DNA from 3 places in the Streptomyces sp. NPDC091282 genome. Region 1 is predicted to be linked to each of the others. Evidence: riboswitches for the same ligand, from Rfam matches in the RefSeq annotation. Region 1 holds a riboswitch; each other region holds the start of a gene.
The links. Region 1 has a riboswitch for cobalamin ahead of ACIQOE_RS17850 (ribonucleoside-diphosphate reductase subunit alpha). Riboswitches for the same ligand answer to the same signal wherever they lie in the genome.
Positions count from the first base shown of each region.

Region 1 (3,223 bases):
GATCACCGCGACGCTCTCCTCCCGGAGCCGGGACGTGATCCGCCGCAACACCACGATCCTGCCGCTGTACTCCCTGATGCTGGGCCTGCTCGCGCTGCTCGGCTTCATGGCCATCGCGGCGGGCATCAAGGTCACCAACGGCCAGCTGGCCATCCCCCAGCTGTTCGAGGACATGTTCCCGGACTGGTTCGCGGGCGTGGCCTTCGCGGCGATCGGCATCGGCGCCCTGGTCCCGGCGGCCATCATGTCCATCGCGGCCGCGAACCTCTTCACCCGCAACATCTACCGGGACTTCATCAAGCCGGACGCCACGCCGAAGCAGGAGGCCAAGGTCTCCAAGCTCGTCTCGCTGCTGGTGAAGGTCGGCGCGCTGGTCTTCGTCCTCACCATGGACAAGACGGTCGCCATCAACTTCCAGCTGCTGGGCGGCATCTGGATCCTGCAGACCTTCCCGGCCCTGGTCGGCGGCCTGTTCACCCGCTGGTTCCACCGCTGGGCGCTGCTGGCGGGCTGGGCGGTGGGCATGGTCTACGGCACGGCCGCGGCCTACGGCGTGGCCTCCCCCACCCAGAAGCACTTCGGGGGCTCGGCCAAGGAGATCCCCGGCATCGGCGAGATCGGCTACATCGGCCTGACGGCGTTCGTGATGAACGTGGTGGTCACGGTGGTCCTGACGTTCGTCCTGAAGGCCCTGAAGGCCCCCGAGGGCATCGACGAGACGACGCCGGGGGACTACACGGCCGACGCCGGCGACCCGGGCGTGGAGAAGGAACTCCCGCCGGCCGTCGCGGAGGGCGCCCACTAGGACGCGCCCTCCAAGGGGCGCGGGGAACGCCACCGCGCACGACCCGCAGCGGGCCGCCGAAAAGACGTCACGTCGGCGGCCCGCCGTCGTACACACTCCTGCGCATGACGATCCGCATCCGCGAAGCGCGGCCCGCCGAATACGGCGTCCTCGGCGAACTGACGGCCCAGGCCTACCTCAAGGACGGCCTCCTCGACTTCGGCGAGAGCGACTCCTACCTGACCGAACTGAGGGACGTGGCGAAACGGGCGGCCGCGGCCACCGTTCTCGTCGCCGTGGCCGACGACGTCCTCCTGGGCGGCGTGACCTTCGTCCCGGGGCCCGGCCCGATGGCCGACCTCGCCGCCGCGGACGAGGCGGAGATCCGCATGCTCGCCGTCGACGGCGCCGCCCGCGGCCGGGGCGCCGGCGCCGCGCTCGTCCGCGCCTGCGTCGAGCGCGCACGCGCCCTCGAAGGCTGCGGGAGGATCGTGCTGTCGACGCAGCGCACCATGGAGTCCGCCCACCGGATCTACGCACGCCTCGGCTTCGTCCGCACACCCGAGCGGGACTGGAATCCCTTGCCGCAGCTGGACGGCATCACTCTCCTCACCTATGAGCTGACACTCTGACACCTCCGCGACACAACATGTGGGGGTGCTACCGCGACCCGGCACTAGATGTATGCTCATGCTCGCTGTCGCCGCAGGGGAATCCGGTGCGAATCCGGAACTGTCCCGCAACGGTGTACTTGCGCACATCTGTGCGCGAGCGTCAGTCCGAGGACCTGCCGACAGCCGACGCCCGGCCGTCCGGCCCGGGTGTTCCGACGTCCGGGCCTCGTGGAGTGGGCCGGGGACGCGACACGCGTGCGTGCGCCCGTGTGCTGCCCCCTGCCCTCCGCCAGGCCCCGAGCCGAGCGAGGGAGAGCCCCACGTGACCATCGCGCCAGCCGAACCGGCTTCAGCGACCACCTCTGTGGACGAGGACGGTCCCGGCACCGCGTTGCTGCGGACCCTGACCGGGCTGACCGCCGACCTCCCCGACGCCGACCCCGGCCGGGTCGCCGCCGCCGCGCTGCGCGGCCGCTCGGCGCGGGCCGACGAGGCGGAGCTGCGCGAGCTGGCCACCGAGGCGGCCGCCGGTCTCATCTCGGAGGACCCCGCCTACTCCCGGCTCGCCGCCCGGCTGCTGACGATCTCCATCCGCGCCGAAGCCGCCTCGCAGGGCGTGACGACCTTCACCGAGTCCGTCGCCGTCGGCCACCGCGAGGGCCTCATCGCGGACCGCACCGCCGACTTCGCGCGCCTGCACGCGGCCCGCCTGGACGCCCTGGTCGACCCGGCCGCCGACGACCGCTTCGGCTACTTCGGCCTGCGCACCCTGCACAGCCGCTACCTGCTCCGGCACCCGATCACCCGCAAGGTCGTCGAGACCCCGCAGCACTTCATGCTCCGCGTCGCCGCCGGCCTCGCCGAGGACGACACGGCCCGCGCCCTGGACGAAGTCGCCGCGCTCTACGGGCTCATGAGCCGCCTCGACTACCTGCCCTCCTCCCCCACCCTCTTCAACTCCGGCACCCGGCACCCCCAGATGTCGTCCTGCTACCTCCTGGACTCCCCCAAGGACGAGCTGGACTCCATCTACGACCGCTACCACCAGGTGGCCCGGCTCTCCAAGCACGCAGGCGGCATCGGCCTCTCCTACAGCCGCATCCGCTCCCGGGGTTCGCTGATCCGCGGCACCAACGGGCACTCCAACGGCATCGTGCCGTTCCTCAAGACGCTCGACGCCTCGGTCGCCGCGGTGAACCAGGGCGGCCGGCGCAAGGGCGCGGCCGCGGTCTACCTGGAGACCTGGCACTCCGACATCGAGGAGTTCCTGGAGCTGCGCGACAACACCGGTGAGGACGCCCGGCGCACGCACAACCTGAACCTCGCGCACTGGATCCCGGACGAGTTCATGCGCCGGGTCAACGCCGACGGGCAGTGGTCCCTGTTCTCCCCCGCCGACGTGCCCGAGCTGGTGGACCTGTGGGGCGACGAGTTCGACGCGGCCTACCGCGCGGCGGAGAGCCGGGGCCTGGCGCGCAAGACCATCCCGGCCCGGGACCTGTACGGCCGGATGATGCGCACCCTCGCGCAGACCGGCAACGGCTGGATGACGTTCAAGGACGCGGCCAACCGCACCGCCAACCAGACCGCCACCCCCGGTCACGTCGTCCACTCCTCGAACCTCTGCACGGAGATCCTGGAGGTCACCGACGACGGCGAGACGGCGGTCTGCAACCTGGGGTCGGTGAACCTCGGCGCGTTCGTCGACACCGCGAGCGGTGACATCGACTGGGAGCGGCTGGACGAGACCGTGCGCACCGCGGTCACCTTCCTCGACCGGGTCGTCGACATCAACTTCTACCCGACCGAGCAGGCCGGCCGTTCC
Region 1 covers NZ_JBIVUX010000003.1:863,615-866,837, reverse strand. Annotated here, with positions in the region: gene mctP (monocarboxylate uptake permease MctP) at 1-805, shown strand, start outside; gene ACIQOE_RS17855 (GNAT family N-acetyltransferase) at 910-1,416, shown strand; cobalamin riboswitch at 1,462-1,594, shown strand; gene ACIQOE_RS17850 (ribonucleoside-diphosphate reductase subunit alpha) at 1,721-3,223, shown strand, end outside.

Region 2 (3,223 bases), on a different contig from region 1:
CCGGCTCGGGGTGGCGTGCGTAGTAGGCCGTGACCAGCCGGGCCACGTCGACGAGGTCCTCCGGAGCCGCCGGCCGGCCCGCTCGCTCATGCGGCATGAGTCCACTTCCTCCGCAGTCGTTGATCGATCGCTGGACGCCCATCTTTCCCTGCCCGCGGCGGCGGACGCGAGTGCGGCACCGGTGCTCCCGCGAAGTCACGGCGGATTCACGGCCGGTTCACACCAGTCGCGGGGTACCCGGGGCGCGGTGGCGGCGGAGCAGGTCCGCGATCGCGCAGCGCAGGCACTCGGCGTCCGGCGGGTGGCAGTCCGCCGTGCCGCCGACCAGGTCCTCCAGTTCGCTCAGGAGCTGTTCGGTCCGCTTCACCTGCTGGGCGAGCACCCGGACCCGGGCGCTCTGGCCGCCGATCTGCCGTCGGCTGGCCACCAGTTGTTCGTACTCGCGGACGGTGAGCGCGACGGCCTCGTGGCCGCCGAGGGTGATACGACGTGGCTGGGGGTGTCGTGCCACTCGGGTCCTCCGCTGCTCGCCTTGGGTCGTCCGCGCCCGGTCCGCCGGTGCCAGGAGAACGCGAGAGGGCCCCCGGTCGGTTCCGAAGGGCCCTCGCGTGGCGTGAATCGATCAGTTCGCGGCGGGAACCGCACGTCCGGCCGGAGCCGTCGCGGGCTTGGGGTTGAGCTGCCGGTGCGCCAACTCGCCGAAGACCAGGCCGAATCCGCCCCACAGCACCAGCTGGATGGCGAGCGCCGAGAGCCGGAACCGCCACAGCAGGGTGGCCGGGAAGTCGGCCGGCACCTCGTTGATGACGGGCAGGAACTGGTAGGCCAGGGCGATGACGACGGCGAACGCGGCCACCGCGGTGACGGTCGCCCACCAGGTGCCGAGGCTCGGCCGCAGCCGCTTGCCGAGGAGGGTGGCGGCGACCGCGAGCAGCACGCTGAGCACCATCATCAGGAAGTACAGCGTGGTCCGCTTGCCGATGGTGTCCGGATCGCCCACCGACGGCGGGTTGGCCGGGTACTTGAGGAAGGGCACCACGTAGACGGCGAGCAGCGCGCAGCCGGACAGCAGCAGCGTCGTCGCGCGCGGCGAGAAGCGGCCGACGCGGCCCAGGGCGAAGCAGAAGGCGAGCGCGGCGATGCCGCCGAAGGCGACCCCGTAGACCAGCACGCCGGTGGCCAGGCCCGCGGTGGACTGGAGCGAGCGGGAGACGACCTCCATCTCGTGCTCGTGCGCGTGGGCGTCCTCGAAGCCGATCGCCTTGTCGACGTTCGGCTCACCGAGGAGGTAGGCGACGACGAGGGCGAGCACGCCGGCGGCGAGGCCGGCGAGCATGCCCCGCACCAGGAGGTTTCGTACGGTTGCGGAGTTCATGAGCGGATGGCGTCCCTCGCGTCAGTGGCAGGGGAAGCCGAGGAGGTGACGGGCGTCGTGCACCCATTCGTGGACGTCGGTGCCGCTGAACACGGAGGTGGCGCCCTGCTCGGCGCCGACGAAGTAGAGCAGGATGAGCATGAGGATGCCGAAGAAGACCGCCCAGGGAGCTATCGCGCTCAGCGGCAGCTTGGCGGGAACGACGGGGGTGGTGGCTGTCGGCTGCGCGACGGTCTGCGCCATGGCAGAACCTCCTCTGGGAGTTCGCGTCCCATCTCGGTGGTGCACTGGACGACGGCTACGGGTCTGACTTACGAGCTCCCGGGGGTGCTCGCACACAGTGGCGCGACCGTGCCGGACTTGCACCGGCTTCCGTTCTGTCGTCATCGATACCGGACAGACGGTACCGCGTGTCAGGGGCACGGCCAAGACCGCCCCACCAGGCGTGATCTTCCTCTCCCGTCCGGTGACCTGCCGATGTCGCCGGATCAGCGGTGCGGATGTCCCGCGCCGTCGGCCAGTCCGAGTTCGCGCGCGCCGAGCGGGGCGAAGAAGCGGTCGACGTCGGCGTCGGTGACCTCGGCGAGGGTGGCCGGGGACCAGTGCGGGTCGCGGTCCTTGGCGATGACCTGGGCGCGGATGCCCTCCACCAGGTCGGCGGTGGACAGGGCGGCGCAGGAGACGCGGTACTCCTGGTCCAGGACCCGCTCCAGGCCGCCGAGTCGGCGGGCCCGGCGGAGCGCTGCCAGGGTGACCTTGAGCGCGGTGGGCGACCGGGACAGCAGGGTCCGCGCGGCCTCCTTGGCGGCGGGGTCGGGGTGGGCGAGCAGCCGGTCGACGATCTCCTCGACCGTGCCCGCGGTGTAGCAGGTGTCGATCCATCCGCGGTGCGCGGCCAGTTCGCCGTCCGGCGCGGGCCGCACGTGCCGGGCGAGCGCGTCCGGTACGGGCCGCTCGGCGAGGTCGGCTGTCAGCTGCCCGATGCGGTCGGAGGGGACGAAGTGGTCGGCGAGTCCGCACAGCAGGGCGTCCGCGGCGCCGATCTGCGCACCCGTCAGGGCGAGGTGGGTGCCGAGTTCTCCCGGGGCGAGGGCGAGCAGGTGGGTCCCGCCGACGTCGGGCACGAACCCGATCCCGGTCTCCGGCATCGCGATCCGGGAGCGTTCGGTGGCGATGCGGACACTGCCGTGCGCCGAGACACCGACCCCGCCGCCCATCACGATCCCGTCCATCACCGCGACGTACGGCTTCGGATACCCGGCGATCCGTGCGTTGAGCCGGTACTCGTCCCGCCAGAACGCGGCCGCCGCGCTCCCGTCGCCGTCCCGCGCGTCGTCGTGCACGGCCCGGATGTCACCGCCCGCGCACAGCCCCCGCTCCCCCGCGCCGCTGATCACCACCGCCTCGACGGCCGGATCCCGCTCCCAGGCCGCGAGCGCCTCGTCCATGGCGAGCACCATCGCGTGCGTGAGCGCGTTCAGGGCCTTGGGCCGGTTCAGCGTGATGTGTGCCGTCCGGCCGTCGGTGCGGAACAGGACGTCGCTCATCCGAGGACCTCCGTGCGGCGGCGGGTCGCGTTGACGCGCATGATCTGGTCGGTTCCTTCCGCGATCCGGTGGGCCCGCGCTCCGCGGACGATCTTCCCGCCACCGTACGCGCCCGTGCGGGCGGGCCGGTGCGGGCGGGCGGTGCGTCGCGGTACCGCCGGGCCGTGGCGGCCGCCCGGTCCGGCTAGGGCGTGTTGCGAAAGTCCCGTCGTTCGCCCGGAGGGCGGGCCGCGCGGCGTCAGGTGCGTGCTCTCGGCGTGCCGGGCGGAAGTCCTCGTACTGGATGTACTTGGGCTTTCGC
Region 2 covers NZ_JBIVUX010000009.1:251,990-255,212, reverse strand. Annotated here, with positions in the region: gene pgm (phosphoglucomutase (alpha-D-glucose-1,6-bisphosphate-dependent)) at 1-97, opposite strand, end outside; gene ACIQOE_RS34650 (hypothetical protein) at 218-511, opposite strand; gene ACIQOE_RS34645 (CbtA family protein) at 623-1,375, opposite strand; gene ACIQOE_RS34640 (CbtB-domain containing protein) at 1,397-1,618, opposite strand; cobalamin riboswitch at 1,657-1,792, opposite strand; gene ACIQOE_RS34635 (enoyl-CoA hydratase/isomerase family protein) at 1,864-2,922, opposite strand.
Region 2: it holds a riboswitch for cobalamin, as region 1 does, so the genes downstream of both, ACIQOE_RS34640 (CbtB-domain containing protein) here and ACIQOE_RS17850 (ribonucleoside-diphosphate reductase subunit alpha) in region 1, are expected to answer to the same signal.

Region 3 (3,223 bases), on a different contig from region 1:
GCAGATCCTCGACGACGAGATCGCCGCGCTCGGAGCCGACTATCCGTGGGCACCGGTCGACGACATCCGCGGCCTCTTCGAACGGACGGCGATGACCGGCGAGTTGCCGCTCTTCTTCACCCCGGACGCCTACTCCCGGCACCTCGTGCGCCGGCCGGAGGTCCGGGCATGAGCGCGGGCCTCACCCGTATCGGCGTGGTCGGCGGCGGCCAGATGGGCGCCGGGATCGCCGAGGTGTGCGCACGGGCCGGGCTCGACACCGTCGTCTGCGAGGTCGACGCGATCGCCGCCCGCGCGGCCCGCGACCGGATCACCGCATCGCTCGACCGGGCGGTCGGCCGCGGGAAACTGGAGCGGGACGCGGCACGGGACGCGCTCGCCCGGACGGCGTTCACCGGCAGCCTGGACGACCTCGCCGACCGGCAGCTCGTCATCGAGGCCGTCATCGAGAACCCCGCGGCCAAGACGGAGGTCTTCGCCGCCCTCGACAAGACCGTCGAGGACCCCGAGGCCGTCCTGGCCACCAACACCTCCTCGCTGCCGGTCATGCGCCTGGGCATGGCGACCGGCCGGGCGGACCGGGTGGTGGGCCTGCACTTCTTCAACCCGGTCCCGGTCCTGCCCCTCGTCGAGGTGGTCACCTCCCTGCACACGTCGGCCGGGACGACCGCCCTGGTCGAGGACTTCGCGGCCCGCTCGCTCGGCAAGACGGTCATCAGGTCCCAGGACCGGGCGGGCTTCGTCGTCAACGCACTGCTCGTCCCCTACCTCCTCTCGGCCGTCCGAATGGCCGAATCCGGCTTCGCCACCGCGGCCGACATCGACGCCGGGATGGAACTGGGCTGCGCCCACCCCATGGGGCCGCTCAGACTCGCCGACCTGATCGGCCTGGACACCGTCGCCTCGATCGCGGAGTCCCTGTACGACGAGTTCCGCGAACCCCTGTACGCCCCGCCGCCGCTGCTCCAGCGGATGGTCGAGGCAGGACTCCTCGGCCGGAAGACAGGCCGCGGATTCCACACCTACGGCCAGGACTGAGGGCCTGGTCCGACGCGGGCCGAGGGGCCCGCACCGCCGTACGGGGATGAGGGTCCCCGCACGGTGCGACTGGAAAAGGGCGGGAAGCGCGAGGGTGGCGCTTCCCGCCCTCCGGCCATTCCACTCGTGTCCTGTGTCACCTTCCGCATCGTGGACGGCGCGCTTCACCGCCGGGCGATACCCCCTAGGGTGGTCCCAGCAGCTGGTTCGCCCTGTCAGCCGGACAGGGCGTCGTAAGAGGGAACCCGGTGGGAATCCGGGACTGCCCCGCAGCGGTGAGTGGGAACGAACGCCGTCATACGCACTGGGTCCGACGTACCGGACCTGGGAAGCGACGGCCGGTAGGTGTCCGCCGGGAGACCGGAGGGCGTGCCCGCGAGTCCGAAGACCTGCCGACTGCCCGCGCGCGGACCGTTCCGTGCGCGGATACCCCCGGTGACCTCGTGGGCGGGTCGGCGTGCATACCAGACGGGACGACCGTGCCCTTGCCGCGCGGGGTCGCCGCCGTCCGGTGCGTCATACCCTTCGCGCTCCCCCGGTCCCCGGGATCTCAGGGATTCATCTCGCGAAGGAGATCTCCGTGACATCGAAGTCCGCAGCCGCGGCAGCACGGGCCACCGTGTACGGCTACCCCCGCCAGGGCCACAACCGTGAGCTGAAGAAGGCGATCGAGGGCTACTGGAAGGGCCGCGTCACCGCCGACGCCCTCCGGAGCACCGCCGCCGAACTCCGCCGGAACACCTGGCGGCAGCTCGCCGACGCCGGCGTCCACGAGGTGCCCACCGGCGACTTCTCGTACTACGACCACGTCCTGGACACCACCGTCATGGTCGGCGCGATCCCGGAGCGCCACCGGGACGCCGTGGACGCCGACGCGCTCGACGGCTACTTCGCCATGGCCCGCGGCACCCAGGACGTCGCGCCGCTCGAAATGACCAAGTGGTTCGACACGAACTACCACTACCTGGTGCCCGAGCTGGGCCCGGACACGGTCTTCACCGCGAACACGGCGAAGCAGGTCGCCGAGCTGACGGAGGCCCTGGGCCTCGGCCTGACCGCCCGCCCCGTCCTGGTCGGCCCGGTCACCTATCTCCTCCTCGCCAAGCCCGCCCCGGGCGCCCCCGCCGACTTCGAGCCGCTCACCCTGCTGGACCGGCTCCTCCCGGTGTACGCCGAGGTCCTCGCGGACCTGCGGGCGGCCGGTGCCGAGTGGGCGCAGCTGGACGAGCCGGCCCTGGTCCAGGACCGCACGCCTGCCGAACTGAACGCCGCCGAGCGCGCCTACCGCGACCTCGGTGCGCTCACCGACCGGCCGAAGCTGCTGGTCGCCTCCTACTTCGACCGTCTCGGCGACGCCCTCCCCGTGCTGGCCAAGGCCCCGGTGGAAGGACTCGCGCTGGACTTCACCGAGGCCGCCGCCGCCAACCTGGAGGCGCTGGCCGCCGCCGGCGGACTGCCCGGCAAGCGGCTGGTCGCCGGCGTCGTCAACGGCCGCAACATCTGGATCAACGACCTGCAGAAGTCGCTGTCCACGCTCGGCACCCTGCTGGGCCTCGCCGACCGCGTCGACGTGGCCGCGTCCTGCTCCCTGCTCCACGTGCCGCTCGACGCGGCCGCCGAACGGGACATCGACCCGCAGATTCTGCGCTGGCTCGCCTTCGCGAAGCAGAAGACCGCCGAGATCGTGACCCTCGCCAAGGGCCTCGCCCAGGGCACGGACGCCGTCACCGGCGAACTCTCGGCGAACCGCGCCGACCTCGCCTCCCGCGCCGGCTCGCCCATCACCAACGACCCGGCCGTCCGCGCGCGGGCCGCCGCCGTCACCGACGCCGACGCCCGCCGCTCCCAGCCCTACGCCGAACGGGCCGCCGCCCAGCGCGCCGGCCTCGGACTGCCGCTGCTGCCGACCACCACCATCGGCTCCTTCCCGCAGACCGCCGAACTCCGCGTCGCCCGCGCCGACCTGCGCACCGGACGCATCGACACCGCCGGCTACGAGGAGCGCATCAGGACCGAGATCCAGGAGGTCATCTCCTTCCAGGAGAAGACCGGGATCGACGTCCTCGTGCACGGCGAACCCGAACGCAACGACATGGTGCAGTACTTCGCCGAACAGCTCACCGGATACCTGGCCACCCAGCACGGCTGGGTCCAGTCCTACGGCACCCGCTACGTGCGGCCGCCG
Region 3 covers NZ_JBIVUX010000004.1:793,588-796,810, reverse strand. Annotated here, with positions in the region: gene aceB (malate synthase A) at 1-172, shown strand, start outside; gene ACIQOE_RS22390 (3-hydroxybutyryl-CoA dehydrogenase) at 169-1,038, shown strand; cobalamin riboswitch at 1,238-1,450, shown strand; gene metE (5-methyltetrahydropteroyltriglutamate--homocysteine S-methyltransferase) at 1,619-3,223, shown strand, end outside.
Region 3: it holds a riboswitch for cobalamin, as region 1 does, so the genes downstream of both, metE (5-methyltetrahydropteroyltriglutamate--homocysteine S-methyltransferase) here and ACIQOE_RS17850 (ribonucleoside-diphosphate reductase subunit alpha) in region 1, are expected to answer to the same signal.